2 regions of the Bradyrhizobium sp. LTSP857 genome follow, and region 2 is predicted to be linked to the other one. Evidence: riboswitches for the same ligand, from Rfam matches in the RefSeq annotation. Region 2 holds a riboswitch; the other holds the start of a gene.
The links. Region 2 has a riboswitch for cobalamin ahead of UP06_RS41625 (TonB-dependent receptor). Riboswitches for the same ligand answer to the same signal wherever they lie in the genome.
Positions count from the first base shown of each region.

Region 1: linked by a shared signal. The riboswitch ahead of UP06_RS31415 (TonB-dependent receptor) and the one ahead of UP06_RS41625 (TonB-dependent receptor) in region 2 are both predicted to bind cobalamin.

Region 1 covers NZ_JYMS01000046.1:417,566-423,277, forward strand. Annotated here, with positions in the region: partial or broken gene UP06_RS31410 (fumarylacetoacetate hydrolase family protein) at 1-79, opposite strand, end outside; gene UP06_RS41725 (hypothetical protein) at 607-783, opposite strand; cobalamin riboswitch at 948-1,153, shown strand; gene UP06_RS31415 (TonB-dependent receptor) at 1,277-3,706, shown strand; gene UP06_RS31420 (adenylate/guanylate cyclase domain-containing protein) at 3,728-5,464, opposite strand.
Region 2 covers NZ_JYMS01000039.1:5,355-11,066, reverse strand. Annotated here, with positions in the region: gene cobT (nicotinate-nucleotide--dimethylbenzimidazole phosphoribosyltransferase) at 1-924, shown strand, start outside; gene UP06_RS24860 (histidine phosphatase family protein) at 931-1,503, opposite strand; cobalamin riboswitch at 1,579-1,780, shown strand; gene UP06_RS41625 (TonB-dependent receptor) at 1,897-4,254, shown strand; gene UP06_RS24850 (PepSY domain-containing protein) at 4,267-5,700, shown strand.

The DNA of each region.
Region 1 (5,712 bases), on a different contig from region 2:
CACCGAGATCGGCGACGTCATTGCCCTCCACCAGGCCCCATGAGGCGGCGTTGTCGATTTCAAAGCTTGCGAATTTCATCCGATGTCCCCTGACGCTGGAACCAGCCTATCAGGTCGATCCATCCGGAACGATGGCGGCAGGGAGATGGCGCGGTTGCGATCCGTGCAACGATCCTTGCAAAGCCCCCGATGCGCCGCTCAGTGCGCACCCCTGAGCGTGCAGGAGGTGGTGCAAGTCACCGTATTGCCGTGGTCGCACGATTTGCAGGCATTGACGCACTGGTTCATGTCGCGGGCATTGTAGGAGCTGTAGTTCCGCACCGGGCAAGACGCGGTCGAGCCGGTGATATCCTGCTCCTGATTACACGCTGCCGTCATGAGGGCAAACACAATGACCACAAGGAGACGCATGGGACCGCACTCCGTGGGACTGCTGCATCGCAACGAGCCCCGGCATTCCCAACATGAGGAATTGCATGGGCATCCCTCACATCCGCATCGAGGATGCGTGCCAAACGTTAAGAACGGCTTGCGATCGCGCGAAATCCCGCAAAGGCAGGGATGCCCGGCATCGCGCCTCGATCCGACTGTCACCCTTCCGCGGCGTCAGGCTGCGGCCTTGGTCGCAATTGCCTGCCGCATATCCACCGCCAGCTGGCGGTATTGCTCGGAAAGTTTCAGGTAAAATTCGCGCTTCTTGCTGTCGGTGGCGAGCTTGGTGATCAACTCGCATTCGGCGGTGAGCGTCTCGAACCGTTCCAGCCTGTCCTCAAGATCTGTCATCGGCGTATCCCCATCAAACGCCTCAAGGACGACAAATCTAAGCCCGGGAAATAGGTCACGGCCAACATCATTATGGAGTAGAATCTCTTTTTGTCCGGAAAGACACACTTGGCAGGCGCGTTGCGCCGCAGGCATTCCCGATATTGACGCATCCCAAAGCAGGTGCCAGTTTCGTGATCGGTAGTGTCTGCAAGGACTCTCCAAGGGAATGCGGTGCGCCCGTCTCGGCGGGCTATTCCGCGGCTGCCCCCGCAACTGTAGGCGGATAGCCGACGACCAGAAAACCACTGGAGCCCGTTTGGGTCTCTGGGAAGGTGGTCGAAGGCAGTGACCCGCGAGCCAGGAAACCTGCTACCAGCCATGGTCACGCGCGAACGCATTGGGCGGGGTGCCTCGATGTCGGACAAGTAGCCGGTGCATCTGCCGCCTGGGGCGAAGGCAGATGACTAGGCAACCGCGGTGACATTTTGTTGCGTCGCCGCAGAGTATTGTTGTGCAAAATCCACATTTCGCTTCTGGCGTCACGCCAGGGTTTTCGCGTGCCTTCCTGATCGCCCTGCTCTCGTCCGCATCGCTGTCTTCCACGGCGATCGCGCAAAGTGCGACCCAGGATAAGCCCTCCCGGGAGGTCGGCCCGATCGTCGTCTCCCCGTCCGGTCCGAGGCCAGCTGCCGCCGTGAGCCCCGGCAATCAGAGATCACGTACAGCGCGCCGGGCCGCAGGGCGCAAGCCCACAGCTCCGGCCGTTGCGGCCCCGGCAAGTCTGCCTCCGAGCGGCACGGTGCAGACGCCGCTGAACACGGCCGCCGTCACTGACGTCGGCTCCCGGCTCGGGATCACGGCACGCGAGGCGCCGGCCACCGTCGAGGTCATCAGCCAGCAGACCATGCAGGACCGGGGCATCAGAACCACCACCGACGTTGCCAAGGCGGCGGTTGGCGTGACCGGCGGCGATGCACCTGGCGCGCCCGCCATCTTCTCGATGCGCGGCTTCAGCGGGGATCAGCTCACCACGCTCTACAACGGCATCCCGATCGGGCCGTCGACCATGACCGGCCGCCCCATGGACGTCGCCGGCTTGCAGCAAGTGGAGATCATCAAGGGACCGGACTCGCTGGTGGCGGGCCTCGGCGCAACCGGCGGCGCCGTCAACTACGTCACCAAGGCGCCGCACATAGGGCCGATCGTCAACGAGGCCTTCACCTCCTACGACTCATTCCACGGCTACCGCGCCGGCTACGGATCGGGCGGCAGCATGCTGGTCGACGGCCTCGACTATCGGTTCGACATCAGCCATTCCAACGACAAGGGCTTTATCGACGACACCTACTCCAAGCTCAGCAACGTCTCCGGCCAGCTGAATTATCGCGTCAATGAAAGCTTCAAGATCTGGGGCGCGGCCGAGTACAAGCAGGACAGCGACCGCTTCTATTGGGGAACGCCGCTGGTGCCGGTCAACGCACCGGGCATCGTGCCGACCAACGGCATCGTGTCGGGCCAGTGGAGCAACTATTATCTCGGCGGCGGCACGCCGGTCCCGGTCACCGTTGACGCGCGCACGCTGACAACGAACTACAATGTGCTCGACAATCACAGCGGCGCCAGCGAGCTCTGGCTGCGCAGCGGCTTTCAATGGGACATCACCAACAACATCTCGCTGAAGAGTCAGGTCTACGGCTATGATGCCCACCGGCACTGGTTCAACAACGAGATCTCGTCGTTCGACCAGACCGTAGGCAACTTCGCCGGCGCGCAAAGCATCTATCGCGAGCGCCTGGCGCTCGATCACGCACAGCGGCTCTACGGCAACATCACCGACCTGACGATCAATTCCAACATCGGCGGAATGGACAATCGATTTGTCGCCACCGTGGCGGCGAGCAGCAGCCAGTTCAACGTCTCGCAGGATACGCTGTTCTTCAATGATTACGTCGACCTCCTCAATCCGGACCGCGGCCTCTATGGGCCCCGCAGCGACGAGAAGATCTACACGCATCTCGACATGACGGCGCTGTCGTTCGAGGACCGGCTCAAGCTGACCTCGACCTTCGCCCTGATCGGCGGCATTCGCTTCGAGGATATCGAGCTGGCGCGGACCCGCTTCTTTCCCGACGGCACCCTGGAGTCGGCAAAGGGCTACCCGTTCTCGAAGAAATTCAATCCGATCACTGGACGGGTCGGCTACACCTGGGACATCGCGCCCGGCGTGATGCTGTACAGCCAGTATGCGACCGCCGCCGATCCGACCGTGGCCAACATCTTCATCCTCGCGCCGTCAGTGCCGCTGCTACTGACGACGTCGCGGACCTACGAGACCGGGGTGAAGGTGCAATCGGCCGACAAACGGGCGGAGTTCACGTTCTCGGCCTTCGATATCGAGCGCAAGAACGTCTATGTCCCCGAAAGCGGCATCGAGTTCAACGTGGCTGGCAAGATGGAATCCAAGGGCATCGAGATCGCAGGCGCGATCAACCCGGTTGGCGGGCTGAAGCTGTGGGGCAATGTCGCCTTCGTGCAGTCGCGGTTCATCGATTTCAACTATGTCGACGACAACGGGGTGTTCCAATCCTATTCCGGCAAGACGCCGCCAAACGTGCCGAACTTCATCGCCAATGCCGGTGCGTCCTATCGCTTCGACACAATACTGCCGGTGGAGATCGGGGGCTCGGTCCGTCACGTCGGCGACCGCTTCAACTTCCAGGACAATCTGGTCATCATGAACGCCTACACGATCTTCGACGCGTTCGCGTTCGTCGACATCCCGAAGGCCTATTTCCCTGGTGTCGACCAGACCCGGATCAGCTTCCGCGTGAAGAACCTGACCAACAAGCTTTACGCCGCCTGGGGCGACCCTGGATACACCGACCAGATCATCCTGGGCGCACCGCGCAGCTATGAGGTGGCCGCTTCGTTCAAGTGGTGATCTGCGCTCGGCCTGAATCGGTTATTTCTGCTCCATCCGCCAGGCGCCGTCCCAATCAGCAGCAGGCGGACTGGTGTCGAACTGCACAATGCGGGTGAGCATGGTTTGCGAGGGGCCGTCGCCGGGGACGCTCTCCAGCGCGGCGTTGAACGCCGTGCGCGCCTCATCGAAACAGCGCGCGCGATAGGCCGCGAGCCCCGTGGCATAGTGCTGCCGCAGGCTCTCCTGTGGCGCGGTCAGCGCACCCGTCCTGCCCATCACCTCGAAGACGGGTTGCGGTGCACTCTGGCCCACCACTGCGAGACGATCAATCTCGCGCAATTCGAGACGCGATCCGATCGCATCTGCGGTCGCCTGCGCGATCAGGATGCGGGTGCCGTAGACCTTGTTGGCTGCCTCCAGCCGCGAGGCGAGGTTCACCGCGTCGCCCATCACGGTAAAGCTCATCATCAGCTCAGAGCCGATGCTGCCGGTCAAGACCTCGCCGGTGGCGATGCCGATCCTCAGGTCGCAGAGCGCGGGCATGGCACGGATGCCGAGCAGATCCGGCAATTGCTTCTGGAGCGCCGGCACCTGCTCGATCATGTCGACGGCGGCAAGGCCTGCAAGAACGGCCTGCTCGTCCTCCTCGATGAAGGGCGGGCCCCAATAGGACATGATGGCGTCGCCGATATATTTGTCGATGACGCCGCGGTTGTTCCGGATCGGGCCGGACATCACCGTGAAATAGTGGTTCATCACTTTGACGAGGCCGCGCGGGGTCATGCCCTCGCTCATCGAGGTGAAGCCGCTCATGTCGCAGAACATGATGGTCATCACCCGGCGCTGGCCGTCGATGGCGACCTCCGGCCGGTCGATCAGGCCCTGCACCACCTTGGGATCGATGTAGCGGCCAAAGGTCTCGCGGATGCGCTCGTTCTGGCGCAACTGCTCGACCATGCGGTTGAAGGCAGCGGCAAGCTCACCGATCTCGTCCTGGGTCGAGACAGTGATGGCCTTGTCGAAGCGGCCGGCCTCGACCTCGCGGGTGCCGGCGAGCAGCAGCCGCACCGGACGGGTGATCCCGCTACTGACCAATAGCGCAAAGACAAATCCGACGATCGCCGCGAGCAGGGTCACGATGCCCGAGATGATGATCGCCTGCCGCTGGTGGCGGATCACCTGCGACGTAGAGGCGAAGACCTGCTTGAGCATGTCGGAACGGATCGCGTCGATCTTCTGGTTGAACTGGTCGCGCAGCGCGTCGATGTGCTCGAGCGTGCCCCTCGCCTCCGCCATCTGCTTGGCGTCGATCTGCTTGAGGAGCTTTGCATGGTCCTCGTTCTGGTCGCGGCGCAGCTCGGTGACGGCGGTCTCGATCCGGGTCTCGATCCGCGCCAGCGCGGCATTGTCGGAAGGCGTCCGTGTATCGTCGATGATCGCGTTGATGTGCTTGCGCGCGGCCTCGGCCTCCTCGTCGATCTTCCGGTCCGCCTCCTCGAACTCGCGAAGACGCGCCGCATAGGCCTCCTCCTCGGAAGGCGCCTGCATCTTCATCATGACCATGCGCCGCAGTGCGACCGATCGCTCCAGCGAACGGATATTGGCGCGCGCCAGATCCCCATAGGCCGGGATGTAGCGGTCGGTCAGCTCGTCAAGGAGGATTCCGACCTGGCTCGACATCACCATCGACAGGATCGAGGTGACCAGCATCAGGACGATCAATCCGAGGGCGATGCCGACGATTTTGCGCCGGATCGTCTGGTTGAAAATCGGCATATGTGCGGAACAAAAGCTGAAAAAGGACGGGTCCGGGAACTCATTACACCGGTTTTTGGTGCGGGAATATGCGCAATCTGGCCATTCGTGGCGCCCTCGACCGCCCACAACCGTCGCGCCAGCCTTAATCGTTAACAAAGATTAAAGGCCTCATTCTATCCCCCGTTGCACAAGTTCCCGCGTTCCATCCGTATTTTGCCGCATTGTTGCGACAGCGTGAGGAATGCGAAACGATGCTGTGTCACGGT
Region 2 (5,712 bases):
GAGCTTGCAGGCCTGCAAGCGACCGAACAGCCGCGCGCAGCGCGCGTGCCGATCATCATCTTCGCGGGCGATCACGGTATCGTCGCGCAGGGCGTGTCGGCCTATCCGCAAGCGGTGACAATCGCGATGATGGCGAATTTTGCCTCGGGTGGTGCCGCGATCTCGGTGCTGGCGCGCGAGCTGGGCTCCAGCCTGGAGGTGGTTGACGCCGGCACACTGGCGCAAGAGGAGATGGCGGGCATCGTGACCGACAAGCCGCGCAGCGGCACCCGTGACTTCAGCGTCGAACCGGCGCTCGAACTGTCCGAGCTGGCATTCGCTTTCGAGGCCGGCCAGCGCGCAGTCGCCCGCGCTGATGCGGCTCAACCAGATCTCCTGATCTTCGGCGAGATGGGCATCGGCAACACCACGGCGTCGGCGGCGATTGCGGCCGGCCTGCTCGGCGTCAGCGCCGAGGAGATCGCAGGCAGCGGCACCGGTGTCGATGCCGCCGGCCGAGCGCACAAGGCGCGGGTGATCGATGCTGCAATCGCGCGCCATGGGGTTGCAGGTGCCACGCCCGAAAAGATCCTGTGCGCCGTCGGTGGTCTCGAAATTGCAGCGATTTGCGGTGCGATCATCGCGGCTGCGCAGCGCCGCATTCCGGTGCTGCTCGATGGCTTTATCGTGTCGGTCGCGGCATTGGCGGCGGTGCGGATCAATCCGTCGTGCCAGCCGTTCCTGCTGCCGTCGCACCAATCGGCAGAGCAGGGGCATCGGCTGGTGCTCCGCGCGCTGAACGTGCAGCCGCTGATCAGCCTCGATCTCAGGCTCGGTGAGGGATCGGGCGCCGCGATCACGCTGCCATTGGTGCGCCTCGCTTGCAGCCTTCACAACGGCATGGCGACGTTTGCACAGGCCAACGTCCCGGATCGGCCGGCTTGACCCAGCTCAGGCCACGCGCTGATTGACGGAGACGACACGCCAGCCGGTCGCGAGCCGGTCGATCCGGGTCAGCGACAGCGGATCGATCACGAAGCGCAAGGCCGCTTGCGGCGTCAGATCGAGCGCGATGCAGAGTGCGGCGCGGATCGTGCCGGAATGCACCACGAGCGTTGCCGATCTGGCTCCGATGCGTGCGAGACCCAGCCGCACGCGCGCGACCTGATCCTCGAAGCTTTCCCCGCCTGGCGGTCTTGCGCGGGCGGGATCATTCCAGAATTGCGCATAGGCGTCGCCGCGCGTTGCCGCGAGCTCGTCATGCCGCCGGCCGGTCCAGTCGCCAAAATCCTGTTCGCTGAACTCTGGCACGAGCGCGGGATCGAGCCCTAGCGCGCGTGCCGTCTCGACCGTGCGCCGCCACGGGCTCGCATAGCTCGCGGCCTCCCGCGGCAGGTACCGCTGTAGCGCCTCCAGCTGCGCCCGGTCACTGAGATCAGCCGGCGCGTCGGGTGCGTGGATCGTGCCCGCGACGCCGTCGACGACTGCATGACGGATCAGCCAGAGGAAGGTCTCGCCTTCCATGCGAAAATCTCCAGGGAAAGTTGGTCGCTGTGGCAACAACGCCGCAACAGGCACATTGACTCTGTCTTGATCGTAATCCTAGATGATCGTGACGGTTTCCCCGAGAGGGGATGAAAAGGGAATGCGGTGCGGGGATGTTGTCCCCAATGCCGTGGCTGCCCCCGCAACTGTAAGCGATGAATCCTTCGTCATGAGCCACTGGGTCCTCGGTCCCGGGAAGGCGACGAAGTGGTAACGACCCGCGAGCCAGGAGACCTGCCGTCAGCCGTGGTCACACGCGAAGATGTCGGTCGGGGAGTACAGACATTTGGCTTCATCGGAGGGCTGGAACGCCGAAGATGGGACCTTGGTTCGCTGTGACGTGCCACTGACGTCATACCGAGGTCTACGACCATGTCTTCCGTCCGTATTGCGCGCCCGCGCCGCTTTTTGGTTGCGTCCGCCGCTCTCACATCATTTGCCGCTGTCGATATGCCTGCCGCACTGGCGCAGCAAGCCCGCAACCCGCTACCGCCGGTCGAAGTGACGGCGCCCGAACAGTCCCGCAAGCCGGCCAAGCCGACGGCACGTGCGGGGCGGGGCGCGCGCCGCGCCACGGCGCACAGGTCTGCCACAGCACCGGTCGCGCCAAAGCCGGTCGTGCCGGCCGCAACGGCGCAGACGCCGCTCAATACCAATGCGGTGGCCGAAAGCGCCTCGCGCCTCGGCCTGACCGTGCGTGAGACGCCTGCAACCGTCGAGGTGATCTCGGCCGAAACCATGCGCGAGCAGGGCTACCGCACCGTTTCCGACGTCGCTCAAGGCGCGGTCGGCGTCACCGCCGGCGACAATCCGGCCGAGCCGTCAGCCTTCTCCATGCGCGGCTTCACCAACAGCCAGATCAACACGCTCTACAATGGCATCAAGATCGGCCCGCAGAACATGACCTCGCGGATCATGGACACGGCCAATCTCGAAGCCGTCGAAATTTTGAAAGGTCCGGCCTCGCTGATGTCAGGCGAGGGCGCCAGCGGCGGCGCGATCAATTTTGTCACCAAGCAGCCGCACACCGGACCGATCCGGAATGAGGCTGATTTCTCATATGACTCGCTGAATTCGTTCCGCGCGCATTATGGCTCCGGCGGCAGCACCAATGTCCAGGGGCTCGACTATCGCTTCGACATCAGCCGCTCTTCGCTCAACGGCTTTGCCGACGACACCAACACCAAGACGCTCGACGTCTCCGGCCAGCTCAACTACCGCATCTCCGACAGTCTCAAGGTCTGGGGTGCGATCGAATATCGCGAGGACCGCTCCAAGGCCTATTGGGGCGCGCCGCTGGTGCCGGTCGCGTTCAGCGGCTCGCACGCGACGGCCGGCATCGTCTCGGGCAACTATGTTGCCTCTAACGGATCGAATCTCGGCCCGATCACGATCGACGACCGTACCTTCAACACCAACTACAACGTCCTCGACAATCGCAACGTCGCACAGGAGGTCTGGCTGCGCGGCGGCTTCGAGCTGAAGCTGGCGCCTGACCTGACGCTGAAGAGCCAGGCCTATGCCTATGGCGCGGAGCGCTCGTGGTTCAACAACGAGGTCGAGGCATTCAACACCGCGACGAACACGGTTGACCGCAGCCGCTTCTATGTCGCGCACAGCCAGCGGCTTGTCGGCAACATCACCGATCTGACCTGGGATGCGAACATCGCCGGCTTCGACAACCGCCTGGTCTCGACGCTGTCCTCAAGCTACCTCGATTTCGTCAGGCCGGGTGCAGCGAATTTCCCCAGCGATTCCGTCTCGCTGGTCGACCCCGACCGTGGCTTTTACGGCCTGCTCACGACCAAGCAGCAGACCGCGCGTATCGACAACGAGGCGCTGTCGTTCGAGGATCGGCTGAAGCTGACGCGAACCTTCGCCCTTGTCGGTGGCCTGCGCGTCGAACATATCGGTCTCGACCGCAACTCGACCGACGTGAACGGTCTGGAGAACGCGAATTTCCCGTTCTCGAAGTCATGGGCACCGGTAACAGGCCGTATCGGCTACACCTGGGAGGCCATTCCAGGCCTCACCTTCTTCAGCCAGTACGCCACCGGTGCGGACATCTCCGCCAACAACATCTTCCTGCTCGCGCCGACCCAGCCGTTGGATCTCACGACCTCGCGCACCTATGAGACCGGCGTGAAGCACCTGTTGTGGGACGGCCGGGCAGAGTGGTCGTTCTCGGCCTACGATATCCTGCGCAAGAACGTCTATGCCGCAGCCGGCGGGATGGCGCTCAATATCGCCGGGCGGCAGGAATCGAAGGGCGTAGAGCTCGCCGCATCTGTGCGCCCGATCGAACCATTGCGGCTCTGGGGCAACATCGCCTATGTCGATGCGCGCTATGCCGACTACAACTTCGTTGGCGGCTCGTTCTCCGGCAATACGCCACCGAACGTGCCGCGCATCGTCGCCAATGCTGGCGCGTCATACCGCTTCCTGACGTCGTGGCCCGTGGAGCTCGGCATTGTCGGCCGCCATGTCGGCGATCGCTACAACACCGATGCCAACACCGTGACGCTGAACGCCTACACGGTGGGGGACGTCTATGCCTTCGTGGATATCCCCAAGACGGTCTTCAATGCGGTCGACCAGGCTCGCTTGACCTTCCGGGTGCGCAACTTCACCGATAAGCGATATGCGATCTGGGGCGATCCGTTCTATCCTGACCAGATATTGCTGGGCGCGCCGCGCACGTATGAGATCTCGGCGGCGTTCAAATGGTAGGGCACTGAACGCATGATGGACGCGATCGTCCTGCTGCACCGCTGGCTCGGGGTCGTGTTCTGCCTGCTGTTCGCGATGTGGTTCGCGACCGGGATCGTGATGCACTTCGTTCCGTTTCCGTCGCTGACGGAAGCGGAACGCTTTGCCGCGTTGGCGCCGATCAATCGTACTCAGGTGGTCATCGGGGCCGCCGATGCGGTGGCTTCCAGCGGCATCACCGAGGCAACGCGCGTTCGCCTGATCCAGCGGAGCGACGGGCCGGTTTACATCGTGTCGGGAATCCTGCTTGTGCGCGCGGTCCGCGCCTCGGACGGACGGGACGCGACTGTCACGTCAGACGATGTTGCGCTTGCTATCGCGCGGGACCACGCCCGCAGCCGCGGGATCGATGCTGCGCAGGCCACGATCGTTGCGCGCAGGAACTATGATCAATGGACCGTGCCGAACGGTTTCGACCGTCACCGGCCCTTGTTCCGGGTGGCCCTTGGCGATGCCGCCGGCACGGAGGTCTATGTCTCGTCGCTCACCGGCGAAGTCGTCCTGGATACGACGCTGAGCGAGCGCGGCTGGAATCTCGCCGGAAGCGTTCTGCACTGGATTTATCCAACGATCCTCAGACGCGATTGGGAGCTGTGGGATCGTGTGGTTTGGACATTGTCCTTGCTAGCCTCGATCGCGGCCTTGCTCGGTGCAGTGCTTGGGCTCGCGCGGATCAAGCGTCGAGGAGGGTTGCTGGGCTCACCTTACCGCGGCTGGCATGCCCTGCATCACCTGATGGGCCTTGTCGTGACATTTTTCCTGCTGACCTGGATTGTCAGCGGCTGGCTCTCGATGGATCATGGGCTGCTGTTCTCGCGGGGGCAATTGACCACGGGCGAAGTTGGCGAGTTGAGCGCTGCACCGGACTGGAGGACGGCCTCGTCGTTAGGTCTTGAGCAGAAATCGTCCGCTGTGCGTGAAGTCGAATGGTTTGCCTTCAACCGCACGATCTATCGCCGTGACCGTGTCGTGCTGGGCAGCCAGACCCTGACAGGCGTGAGCGAACGACCGAGTGATGGCCAAGCTTCAATCTTGCGTAAGCAAGAGATCCAGAGCCTGGTCGCGCGTCTCGCGCCCGGATGCGCCCTGCCTGTTGTTCTTGCTGATAACGACGATTATCCAGCTCACTCCATCCTCCCCGGCGCGCCGGTCTATCGCTCCAGATGCGGCGATCTCTGGTTCGATATCGACGGCGCCGACGGAAGTGTGTTGCAACGGCTGGACTCGTCACGGCGCGCCTACCGCTGGGCTTACAGCGCGCTGCATACGTTCGACTTTCCGGTCCTGATGGCGCATCCGCTTTTGCGCGATGTCCTGATCGTTGGGCTCTGCGCGCTCGGGCTGGTGTTCTCGATCACCGGAGTGGTCATCGGCTGGCGCAGGTTGCGACTATCTTTCGCTGGTTAAAATAAAACTACG